One region of the Halomonas sp. N3-2A genome, then DNA from elsewhere that is predicted to be linked to it. Evidence: predicted binding sites of a transcription regulator. Region 1 holds the regulator's gene; each other region holds the start of a gene.
What was found. Region 1 encodes sigma-54, which starts transcription at its own class of promoters, with help from an activator protein. Its sites were predicted from a motif close to TGGCACNNNNNTTGCTNT; they were not measured.

Region 1 (4,213 bases):
AGCCTATATACGCAACCAGCTCGAAGACCAAGCTAGCCCAATGGAAGGCTGGGCAAAGCGCATTATTTATCATGTTGCCGAGCGTCGGGTAGAGCTCATTGACCAAGCGGAACTGACCCAGCAAGCAGATCGCTTTGAAGGTGGACGCTTAGAGTATTTTATCGACCAAGGTGTGGTTCAGGCGCGTTCTGATGTTAGTGGTAGTGAACCACAACGTATCCGCATGACTCTTCAGCCGGAACAATAGGAGTGTCCAGTGGCGACAAATAACGCAGAGCCTGCACCTCAAACCACAGCCTCAGAATCAGCGCCGATAAAAACCCTTTATGCTCGCCACCTAGCCAAAAGCTATAAACGCCGCCGTGTCGTTAAAGATATTAACCTAGAGATATCTCAAGGCAGCGTGGTAGGGCTGCTAGGCCCCAATGGCGCTGGCAAAACGACATCGTTTTATATGATTGTCGGCTTGGTAAAGTCTGATGCGGGAAAGGTTGGCATTGACGAGCTTGATTTAACCCATGCCCCCATGCACGAACGTGCAATGGCAGGTATTGGCTACTTGCCTCAGGAAGCCTCTATTTTTCGCAAACTTTCTGTCGCCGACAACATCATGGCAATCTTGGAAACTCGTAAAGAACTCGATCGTAACGCCCGGGAGCAGCGCCTTGAGTCGCTACTGGAAGATTTCCACATCACGCACATTCGTGACAACTTCGGCATGAGTCTTTCGGGCGGAGAGCGTAGACGTGTTGAGATCGCACGCTCCCTCGCGACAGAGCCGGCCTTTATTCTGCTTGATGAGCCATTTGCCGGCGTTGACCCGATCTCAGTGGGTGATATTAAAACGATCATTCGAGCCCTCAAAAAACGCCATATCGGCGTGCTGATCACTGATCATAACGTCAGGGAAACACTAGATATTTGCGATATTGCCTACATTGTAGGTGACGGTCATATCATCGCCAGTGGCCCCCCTCAGGAAATTCTCAACAACCAGCGGGTAAGAGACGTTTATTTGGGGGCTGATTTCCGCCTGTAAACAGCCACCTGCAGAAAAAATAGTAGTGGTGGCATAGTTATTGCACTTGCACCAAGCCATAACTCGCACTAGGGTGGAGCTTTCTGATTAACGAGTGGTTCTCAGATGGTCATGAAAGCTTCTCTTCAATTGCGTATCGGTACACAGCTGACCATGACACCTCAGCTGCAGCAGGCCATCGCCCTGTTACAGCTATCAACGCTGGACCTCCGTCAAGAAATTCAGCAAGCACTTGATGCCAATCCAATGCTTGAGCAGGAAGATGAGTTCGGCGAACAGGCCGTTAGTGAACCCCAGGAAGCTGAATGGTCCGAAAGCATTCCTAATGAACTCTCTACTGACAGTGACTGGTCAGACACTTATCAAGACCTAGGCAGCCATGGCACCAGCAGCGAGGGGCCTGACTTTGAGCGTCAAGCCGCGGGTCAAAGTTTGCATGGCCACTTACTTTGGCAACTCGCCATGACAGATTTTTCACCACGCGACCATGCCATTGCTGAAAGCCTCATCGATGCACTGGATGCCAACGGCTACCTAACCCAGCCTCTCAATGACATTCGCGAAGGACTTAAAGCCCAAGGGCATGAAGGCCTTAGCCAGCGTGAAGTTGAAACAACCTTGCTGCGCCTTCAACAGTTTGAGCCCACCGGTGTATTTGCGCGCGACCTGCGGGAGTGCTTAATGCTGCAGCTCGCCTCACTACCCGAAGATACACCGCTGCTGATGCCTGCCAAGCGGCTAGTGCGTCAATTTCTTGAAGCGCTCGGTAAGGATGATGTGCGTTTGCTAAAGCGGCGGTTAAGCCTGGATGATGAGCAGCTTGATGACGTCATTCGCTTGATCCGCAGCCTTGATCCTCGCCCAGGAAGTGCCTTTGGCGACACAGATGACAGCTATGTAACGCCAGATTTAGTCGTCCGCCATGACCACGAAGGATGGCACCTGGAGCTAAACCCAGAGGCACTGCCGCGCTTGCGCATTCAACCTGACTACGCAAGCCTCATCAAACGGGCTGACAAGAGCCAAGATAACCAGTTTTTAAAAGAGCATCTCCAGGAAGCGCGCTGGCTCATCAAGAGCCTTTCAAGTCGAAATGATACGCTACTGCGGGTGGGCCGAGAAATCATAGCGCGCCAAATAGGCTTTCTGGAACACGGTGAAGAAGCCATGAAACCGCTGATTTTAGCCGACATCGCAGACGCCGTTGAAATGCATGAATCTACTATTTCCAGGGTCACCACCCAGAAATATATCCATACCCCGCGCGGTGTGTTCGAACTCAAATACTTCTTTTCCAGCCAAGTAAGTGGCCAGGACGGCGGCGACAGTCATTCCAGCACCGCCATCCGGGCTCGAATCAAAAAACTGGTGCAAGATGAACCGCCCGGCAAACCGCTCTCAGACAGCCGCCTCGTGGCGCTATTGGAAGAGGGTGGCATTAATGTAGCAAGGCGAACGGTGGCCAAATATCGCGAGTCGATGGGCATTCCCTCTTCAAGCGAGCGCCGCCGTTTACGCTAATAAAACAGTGCTAACGAGACAAAGTCTGTCTAGGGGCTTTGCAATAGCGCAAAAAGGGTTACAATCGAAGAACAGTCCGATGGATAAGGAGCACGTCAATGCAAGTAAATATCACTGGTCATCACGTAGATCTGACTGACGCCTTGCGTGACTATGTAAATGAGAAGCTGGAACGCGTTGAGCGCCATTATGACAACATCACCACCGTACAAGTAACCTTATCTGTTGAAAAGGAGCGTCAGCAAGCTGCCTGCACCCTGCATGCTGCAGGAGCCGATCTACACGCAGAAGCATTAGACAATGATATGTATGCTGCGATTGATGCACTAGCGGACAAAATTGACCGTCAACTCGTTAAACACAAGGAAAAAGCACAAGCTCGCGCCCAAGGCGCTGGCGTGCGTTAACTCAATGACGTTGGAAACCATACTTCCCCCGGAGCGCGTGCTGTATGACGTCCCCGGGGGCAGCAAAAAAAGGGTGCTGGAATTTTTCAGCACCTTTATTGCGCAAAACACGCCAAGCCTAGATAGCCAAGAAGTCTTCAGCCGCCTGATTGGTCGTGAGCGTTTGGGTAGCACTGGAATAGGCAACGGCGTTGCCATTCCTCACGCCCGTAGCCCTCACTGCAGCTCGCCTATCGCTGGTTTTTTAAAGTTAGCCGAGCCTGTAGATTTCGATGCTATTGATGGCGATCCCGTCGACCTTGTTTTCGTACTTTTAGTACCCGAAGAGGCGGACGACACGCACTTAGCCTTATTAGGGCAAGTGGCGTCTATCATGAACAGCGTTGACACACGTCAGCAGCTTCGTAGAGCGGCTAGCCAACGTGAGCTATTGGACCTTATAACAGCAAAAATTCGTGAACAGCCTGTTAGCTAAAGGGTCCACCGCTAGACACTGCCTACTAAGTCCAACGTTTACCTCCATTTTTATTGGCATGCCAAGAGAAACTCTATGCAATTGGTGATCATTAGCGGCCGTTCAGGGTCCGGTAAATCTATCGCCTTACAAGCGTTAGAAGATCTTGGCTATTGTGCCATCGATAACCTGCCCGCCATGCTACTCAGCTCCCTGGTGGATGAGCTTCGTGAGCAAGGGGCACGCCCCCAACTAGCGGTAAGTATCGATGCGCGCAATTTACCTGCTGCATTAAAGCAACTGCCAAAAATGCTTGAATCTTTGCGCCAGAAAAGCATTCACTTCCAGGTTATCTATCTAACCACCGATGCGCGAATTCTTCTTGAGCGATACTCAGCCACGCGTCGTCGCCACCCTCTTACGCGTGATAGTGACATGACGCTTGAAGAGGCCATCAATAAAGAAGAAGAAACCCTGCTCGACATCCGTGATCTGGCTGACCTGATGATCGACACATCGCGTCTGTCGGTTCATGACCTGCGCCGCCGGATAACGGATCAGGTTGCCCAACAGCGTGAAGATAGATTAACGCTGACACTAGAGTCATTTGGCTATAAACGGGGCGTCCCACTTGACGCAGATCTCGTCTTTGACGTGCGCTGCCTACCAAATCCGTACTGGGATCCTACACTGCGCCAATACACTGGCCGTGATGCCAATATCATCCACTTTCTGAAGGGATATCCTGTCGTAGAAGAAATGCGCAATGATATCCAGACATGGCTGGAAAAG
Region 2 (4,213 bases), 1.3 Mb from region 1:
GCCTAGCTCCACCTGATCTGTCTCGATGGCAGATAGAGGGTTGTTATCGACACTCACCTCGGGGCTCTTGCCGTAGTATTTGGCGGGATCTGGCAGCTCGAAGCCCTGGCTAAACTGCAGCCAGTTCTGGTGACCGTTGCCGTAATCGTAGAGGGCGCTGGCATTCAATAGCGTGGCTTCGTAATCGTTCTTACCGCCGGGAATACCCTGGAAATCGCCCACTTCGACATCCATATGCTGCTGCCGCAACCCTGCGGAGAGCTTAAGCGCCTGGGTGGCCTGCCAGTCACCTTGGACGAAGCCCGAAAGCCCGTCCACCTGATAGCCTGGATAGCGGGGCTCAACGCCCGAAGCCTGCTGCACCAGACCACCGGTGGCATCCGAGACATCGGTATCGAACAGCATCTGGCTGGCATCGAATTTTTCTCGATCCAGGTCGAGGCCGTAGGTTAACGAAACGTCATCACCCAGGCGCGACTCAAACAGCGCTTTAATACCGCTTAAATCAGTGTTCTGTTGCGATGCGCGAAACTGCAGGCCATCCGAGACAGGGTAAGGAAAGGCCTGGAAGCTGGATTCCTCTTCTCGGTGGAAGGCCTGTAGATAGAAGTTTTGCCCCCACAGGTTAGCGTGGTGGTAGTTGACGTTGACCAGCTTGCGGTCGGTTTCCGGGTCGCGCTGTGAACGGTAGCCGTCGCGAATCTCGGCATCGTTCAAGTTGGGCGTGGCTGCGTCGAGGTTGGGAAAGTAAACCCCCCGGTTACCTTCGTAGCCGGAACGATACAGCTGGGCGCCCAGTTCCAGGCTCTGTTCGTCGGTCAAACGGAACGAGAGGTTGCCCAATACATCAATGCTGCGATTGTCCTGAAGGTCGGTCTGGGCAATATCAGGAAAGATCTCCTGACCGCTGCCGTCATAGTGACGGCCGTTGTCCACAATGGAGGTACCCAGATAGCCCTGAACCCGCTCATTGCCGCCGCTGATCGATTGCGACAGACGTCGATCCATATCATCGCTGTTGTTGAAGCCTGTGGTGATGCCAGCTTCGGTGCGCCAGTTCAGGCCTTCTTCGCCTTTACGCGTAATGATATTGATCAAGCCCCCCGTAGCACCGCCGCCATACAGGCTGCTGGCGCCGGAAAGCACTTCTACACGCTCAATATTGAAGGGATCGATGGCATCGAACTGACGGGAAAGCCCACGCGAACTGTTCAGAGATACGCCATCGATAAGCACCTGCACGCCCCGACCACGCATGTTTTGCCCATAATTGGTGCGCCCTTGCGGTGCCAGATCCAGCCCCGGCACAAGTTGCCCCAAAGCCGTCTTTAGGTCTGCACCATTGCGGGTCTGCTGTTGCAGCATCTCTTTATCAATCACCCATACCGCGCCAGGTATTTGACTGATCTGGGTTGGGGTGCGGGAGCCAACCACCACCATGGTATCTCCAGCGTTTGCGTTTAGCGTGGATCCAGACGTTGTGTTTTGGGCGAAAACATCGCTGGAAAAGCCTAGTAATAGACCCGTGCCAATGAGTGCAGCCGTTGAAGAAGACCAGTCAGACATGGTGAACAATCCGCAAGCAGTTAGGGAGTAGGAGGCGGAGAGTATCACCACAACAATCAAAGTCAATGATATTGATTCGTGTTTATTAAGTGGGTGTAACGCTCTTTACGTCATCAACATCAACGTATTAAGCCACCACTTAGTCGGCAATAGGCGTCGTCAACCTATTGCCGTCCGTTCTGGATTTAGGCGGGCTTGTCATCCTCTGAACCATCACTGTTCGGTTCAGGAGCGGGGGTTGGTGGTGCTTCTGCTTCAATGGGGGAAGGACTCGTTGAGGTAGACGCTTCCACGGCGGCCTCAAGGCTGGCCACTTGGCGCTCTAGAGCTTCAACGCGTGAGCGGGTGCGCTGCAATACATCCATCAAAATATCAAAGTCTTCCCGTGACACCAGCTCCAACCTGTCAAAGGCACCACGCACTACCTGCTGTACGCCTTTTTGAATATCTTCCGGGGCTTGGGAGGCGTTCTGTAAACGATCCCCAATTTGCTGGGCTAAACGGCTAATGCGATCTTGAGGCGCCATCGCTCTCTCCTTAAATGACCACGCATAAATGTGCACTGCTTACTAATAAGGATACGCAACCCGCCGTCGATGCGCATGCATCGTTTGCAAATTAGCCTCTGGCCTCTCTTTATCGGCGGGGTGCATCGAAGGAGTGCATCGAAATAGAGCGCCGCGTTTTTATTCATGTTCTTTTATGGTGCAAGCGGGCAGTGGCGGCGGCTACTAAGTCTTCCTTGCCACCGAAAAATCTTAATTTTTATAAAACAAACTGCTGACTTATAAGAAAAAAAAGTTGGGTGGCACGGTATGCGCATTAACGAGATAAGCAGTTAATTCGGGCGGCGCTGCCGCTACCTAATCCAGCAGGGGAGATCCGGGATGAAACTCATCACCGCTATCATCAAGCCATTCAAACTTGACGACGTTCGTGAAGCGCTCGCTGACAACGGCGTTCAGGGCATCACGGTGACTGAAGTTAAAGGCTTCGGTCGTCAAAAGGGGCATACCGAGCTGTATCGGGGGGCAGAGTACGTCGTCGACTTTCTACCCAAGGTAAAAGTTGAAGTGGCCGTGGACGACACCCGGTTAGAGAGCGTATTGGAAGCGATCTGTAGCGCAGCTAACAGCGGCAAGATCGGTGACGGCAAGGTGTTTGTGACACCGCTTGAAGACGTTATTCGGATTCGGACAGGCGAACGCGGTGCAGACGCCGTTTGAAGCTGTTTTTTCGGATCATTTCTATAGTTCAACGGGGAACTTAAAATGAATGAGTTGACTGATCTGAGCTACGCGCTCGACACGTTTTACTTCCTAATTTGCGGCGTGCTCGTCATGTGGATGGCCGCTGGCTTCTCAATGCTTGAGGCTGGCTTGGTACGTTCGAAAAACACCGCCGAGATTCTGACCAAAAATATCGCGCTGTTTGCGATTGCCTGCACCATGTACTTGCTGGTGGGTTACTACATTATGTATTCCAGCAGCGCGGGTGGCTTCCTACCCAACCTTGGTTTCTTGATTGGCGCTGAAAACAGCGTGGATGCAGTGACCGCAGGCGGTGATGATGCGCCTTACTACTCAATGCGCTCTGACTTTTTCTTCCAGGTAGTGTTTGTGGCCACAGCCATGTCGATTGTGTCTGGTGCGGTTGCTGAGCGCATGAAGCTGTGGGCATTCCTGGCCTTCGCAGTGGTGATGACAGCCTTTATTTATCCGGTGTCTGGCTACTGGACGTGGGGCGGCGGCTGGTTGTCTGAAGTCGGCTATTCCGATTACGCGGGTTCCGGCATTGTTCACTTAGCAGGTGCCGCGGCTGCCTTAGCGGGTGTATTGGTGCTTGGCCCACGTAAAGGTAAGTACGGTAAAGATGGGTCTATCCACGCGATTCCCGGCGCCAACATGCCGCTGGCCACACTGGGTACTTTTATCCTTTGGATGGGTTGGTTCGGTTTCAACGGCGGCTCTGAACTGAAAATGTCCGACATCAGCTCTGCCAACAACGTTGCTCAGGTGTTTGTTAACACCAATGCGGCCGCTGCCGGTGGCGTGCTTGCCGCACTGATTCTTGCCAAGCTGTGGTTCCGTAAAGCGGACCTTACCATGGCGCTTAACGGTGCTCTGGCTGGTCTTGTCGCGATTACTGCGGATCCTCTGTCGCCCTCTGCGCTAGGTGCTGCGGTGATTGGGGCGGTGGGTGGCTTGATCGTTGTCGCTGCGATCGTCACGCTGGACAAACTGAAGCTTGATGATCCGGTCGGTGCGATCTCGGTACACGGTGTGGTGGGTATCTGGGGCGTGCTGGCGGTACCGTTGACCAATGGCGACGCTTCTTTCGGCGCACAGCTGATCGGTATCGTTGGTATCTTTGGCTGGGTATTCGTTGCCAGCCTGGTGGTATGGCTGGTGCTGAAAGCCATCATGGGTATCCGCGTTAGCGAAGAAGAAGAGTATGAAGGTGTCGATATTGCTGAGTGCGGTCTTGAAGCCTATCCCGAATTTAGCGTTAAGAAATAAGCTTACGCTAATGAAATGAGCTGGCGTGCTCTTTTGGCCTCCCCTAGCGGGAGGCCTTTTTGCCTTAGTGCATTGTTACAATCCATAGGCGCTGATTTTTTATTCTCTGCCTGTAGCGGTGTATGCTT
Region 3 (4,213 bases), 810 kb from region 1:
AGGTTAATCATCAAGCCGAACACATCGCCAAAGTCGTCGTTAACTCGTGACTGGCTGGCGCCTGGCGGCAGTGCGGCCTGCGCATCGCCAACTTTACGGCGTAATGAATCCCACAGCTGCTGAAGCTCATCGTTTTGCACCGTGCTTTGCAGCTCGATGGTAATTTGCGAAAACCCGTTTGAACTCACCGAGCTGATACGTTTAATCGCAGGCATTTCCTGAATGGCTTCTTCCAGTGTCGAGGTGACTTCCTGCTCCACTTCTTCTGGCGTAGCACCAGGATACTGGGTAGTGACTAGCGCATTGCGAATGGTAAATTCAGGAAACTCAAGCTGCCCCATGCCAGTGAAAGCAAGCGCCCCGCCGAAGAGCAGCACCACGGTCATTAAATAACTAGCGGCCCGGTGGCGTAAGAAGTAATCAACCATCTTATAGCCCCTGTTCCTTTTCCCACGGTGTTACACGCATATCAGCGCTGACACGATGGGCTCCCGCTGCCACCACACGATCATTCGCGGCTAGTTCGCCACTCACTTCTAACCCTTTAGAGGTTAAACGCCCCACCTCGACCGGCACCGCCTCTACACGGTTCGGTGCCTGAAAACGCCACACCACCGCCTGCTCCGAGTTCTCACCTTGATAGCTAATGGCGTCAGGCGGCAAATGCCAAACAAGACCTTCAGACGCGGGTAACAGTTGGCCTAAATCAAGCCGCACGGTGGCGCTCATGCCATCAAGCAGCGTGATATCGTCGGGCTGCGGTAGCCGAAGCGTTACCTCATAAGCCAAGCTTTGGGCGCTGGCCTGGGTGGTGTAAGACGCCAATTGCGCAAGGTAAGGTTTTTCGCTATTGCCAAACCGCACTTCAAAGGCCATCGCCGTTTCAAACGGGGTCACCTCGTCACTGTGGGGTATCTGCTGAACGATTTGCTGCGGTAAATGAAAGATCACATCAAGCTGCCCTGGCTGCTGAATCACCGCCACGGTTTCCTGCACCTGGACAATCTGCCGATTATCTACCGGCACCTGGGCAATCACACCATCGTAAGGTGCGCGCAGCTGGGTATTTTCCAGTTGCTCTTCGGCCTGTTCAAAGGTCGCCCGAGCGGCACGCAACTCCGCCTCTGATTCATCAAACCGTGCTTGGCTAATCGCTCCACGTTCTAGGGTATAGCGCATGCGTTCGTGAGTGGCCCGCGCTAGCTCTAACCGTGAACGGGCGCTATCCAATTCACTGCGCATATTACGATCATCAATACGCGCGATAAGGGTACCTTCCGTTACCCGCTGACCGGGACTCACGTTAATCTCTAACAGCTCACCCGCCATGCGAAACGATAGATTGCTGCGTGTAGTGGCCTCAACGCGCGCAGGAAATTGGCGCTGCAGCGCGGCACCAGACGCTTCTAATGTCACCAGCTTCACCGGCCGAGGAGGAGGTTCATTCTGGCTCTCGGCATAAGCGTCACCTGTTGCCAGCAGCAGGGCCAGCAGCGCTGGAAGCAATCGAATCACAGTGTTACGCACAGCGGACTCCTCGGTGGTGTTATCAATACGTAGTCATAAAAATTTCACTGACATTCATGAATGTCAGTGAATGTGTATACTAATCGCCTACTGGCGACTTTGCCATTCAGTAATGCCAATATAAGTGCACTTTTTTGTTAGGAGCCGCTATGTCACGCCGCAAAGCTGAGGCTGAACGCACCCGCGAGACCATTCTTGATGCTGCAGAAACTCAGTTTCTCGCTCAAGGGGTTTCGCGCACTACACTGGCCCATATTGCCGCAGCGGCTGGCGTTACCCGAGGCGCGATTTACTGGCATTTTGAGGATAAAGCGGCGGTATTCGATGCCCTGCTAGAGCGTGTTCGCGTGCCGCTCGATGAAATCGTCGATGATGCTGTGCTGCGACTGGGCCACACCCCCACCAAATGCCTGCAAGAGATTGCCCTGAGTGCTCTTGGCGCTATCTGCCATAACCTTCCGTTACAGCGCGCCGCCACCATCGTGCTGCATCGCTGCGAAAAGCTGGAAGATGATCATCCACGTATCAGCATGATCACTCGGCTTTCTGAGCATGCCGAAATGCAGGTTGAGCAGCTGTTTGAGAAAGCCCGGCAAGCCGGCCATCTGCGCGCTGATCTCACGCCCGCCAGCGCCCGGCGTCAGTACCATAGCTTTTTAATCGGCATTTGCTTTGATTGGCTACAAGATCCGCAGCAATTCTCATTAGCAGACGAGTACGAGAGTATGATCGAAACGTTAATGCGAGGGTTGTTGGAGAGGACGCTTTAAACGCCTTGGGGAGCTAAGCTTGGCACGCAGGTTGCTTATATAACAAGGGAGCCTCTGATTAATGTGATGAGCGCAGGCCAGACAAGGAAAAAATCAACGAAAAAGCGGAGTTTACGGGTTGTAAATGAGCATTTTGACCGGGCTCGCGCACGAGGCGATTTTTAACGCAGTATGGCCAAGCGCAATAGTTAATCAGAGGTTCCTAGGATAATAATACTCACCTGGAGTCTCCCCATGCACCACTCTGACTATCCGCTAAGTGAAGTCCCCACTAGCGCCCGTAAGGGCTTGCTCTCCACCTCCGTTGTGCTACTCGGCTTTACTTTTTTCACTGCCACCATGTGGGCCGGTGGTTCGCTTGGCCAGTCGTTCCCGATTGGCCAACTGCTCTGGATCATACTGGTGGGTAACTTGTTGCTGGGCGCATACGCGGCAGCTCTCGCTTACATTGCCTGTAAAAGCGGTCTTAACTCCGTGCTGATGGGACGCTTCTGCTTCGGTGAAAAAGGCAGCAAACTTTCCGATTTTATTCTCGGCTTTACCCAGATTGGTTGGTACGCCTGGGGCACCGCCACCATTGCCCTAGTGTTAGTACGCACCACAGGAATGCCTGAATGGCTGGAAATCCCCTTAATGGTGCTATTTGGGTTTGGTTTCTGCGTGACGGCCATGATTGGCTATAAAGGGATGGACTGGCTTTCGCGCTTTGCCGTCCCCGCCATGATGCTGTTTATCTTGATTAGCCTGTTCACCGGGCTGGTGGATGCTCACGGATTTGCCGGACTAAGCCAGCAAACGCCCACGGAAAGCATGAGCGTAGCGGCAGCGATTACCGTCATCATTGGCACCTTTATTAGCGGAGGCACCCAAGCGACTAACTGGAGCCGCTTCGCCAAGACGCCGAAAATTGCCGTGATCGCGACTCTGGCGGCTTTTTTTGTGGGCAACGGCTTAATGGTGCTGACTGGCGCACTGGGTACCATGATTTACCAGCAGGCGGATATCGTCGATGTATTGATCGCGCAGGGCTTTGTCACCATCGCGGTGCTGATGCTGTTTCTAAATATCTGGACCACCCAGGACAACACCATTTACAACTTTGCCGTAGCGGGCTGCAATTTGCTGCGCACCGAGAAACGCCGCTTAGTCACGGTGTGTGGCGCAGCGATTGGCACCGTACTGGCGGTAGGCGGTATGTATAATCTGCTGATTCCCTTTCTAGTACTGCTAGGCACCTTTATTCCTCCCATGGGCGGGGTGATCATGGCGGACTTCTGGCTCAAACATAAAGGCCGCTACCCTACTCTGGAATCCACTCAGCTACCCAATTTTAATCGCCGAGGGTTAGCCGCCTATGCATTAGGCGCTGGAGCCGCTTACCTCTCCCCGTTGCTCCCCCCATTGGTAGGTGTCGTGGTAGCGGCAGTTAGCTACGCTGTACTGCTTCGTTTAAACCACGCTACGCTAAGTGATACCTCCCCTTCGACTGCCAAACAATAAGTGAGCCACTAACTATATGAGCATGCAGATCATTAACGCCCGCCTACGCCAGCGCCCCGAGCTTTACCGGCTTGAGATTGAGAACGGTACGTTCACAGCAATTACCGCTCAAGACGCGCCACAAACGGCGGGGGATGGGCAAATTGATGCGGGCGGCAAGCTGCTTTGCGCGCCGTTCATTGAACCGCATATTCACTTGGACGCCGCGTTAACAGCGGGCGAGCCAAGCTGGAATCAAAGCGGCACGCTGTTTGAAGGCATCGAGCGTTGGGGTGAGCGTAAGCCCATGCTCACCGAAGCGGATATTCGCGAACGCGCGCTTAACACCCTGAATCTGTTGATAGGCAACGGCGTCCAGTTTGTGCGTACACACGCTGACACCAGCGACCCCAGTCTAATCGGCATTAAAACCCTAT

Region 2: the regulator sigma-54 is predicted to act here: its motif matches at 2,373-2,390, upstream of CEK60_RS18800 (P-II family nitrogen regulator).
Region 3: the regulator sigma-54 is predicted to act here: its motif matches at 2,318-2,335, upstream of codB (cytosine permease).

What each region holds. Positions count from the first base shown of each region.
Region 1 is NZ_CP022286.1:593,790-598,002, reverse strand. Features, by position in the region: gene lptA (lipopolysaccharide transport periplasmic protein LptA) at 1-247, shown strand, start outside; gene lptB (LPS export ABC transporter ATP-binding protein) at 314-1,039, shown strand; gene CEK60_RS02610 (RNA polymerase factor sigma-54) at 1,145-2,560, shown strand; gene hpf (ribosome hibernation-promoting factor, HPF/YfiA family) at 2,659-2,967, shown strand; gene ptsN (PTS IIA-like nitrogen regulatory protein PtsN) at 2,972-3,442, shown strand; gene rapZ (RNase adapter RapZ) at 3,518-4,213, shown strand, end outside.
Region 2 is NZ_CP022286.1:4,022,467-4,026,679, forward strand. Features, by position in the region: gene CEK60_RS18790 (TonB-dependent receptor) at 1-1,566, opposite strand, end outside; gene CEK60_RS18795 (accessory factor UbiK family protein) at 1,752-2,093, opposite strand; gene CEK60_RS18800 (P-II family nitrogen regulator) at 2,454-2,792, shown strand; gene CEK60_RS18805 (ammonium transporter) at 2,838-4,085, shown strand.
Region 3 is NZ_CP022286.1:4,510,216-4,514,428, reverse strand. Features, by position in the region: gene CEK60_RS20875 (efflux RND transporter permease subunit) at 1-428, opposite strand, end outside; gene CEK60_RS20870 (efflux RND transporter periplasmic adaptor subunit) at 430-1,527, opposite strand; gene CEK60_RS20865 (TetR family transcriptional regulator) at 1,677-2,297, shown strand; gene codB (cytosine permease) at 2,532-3,797, shown strand; gene codA (cytosine deaminase) at 3,814-4,213, shown strand, end outside.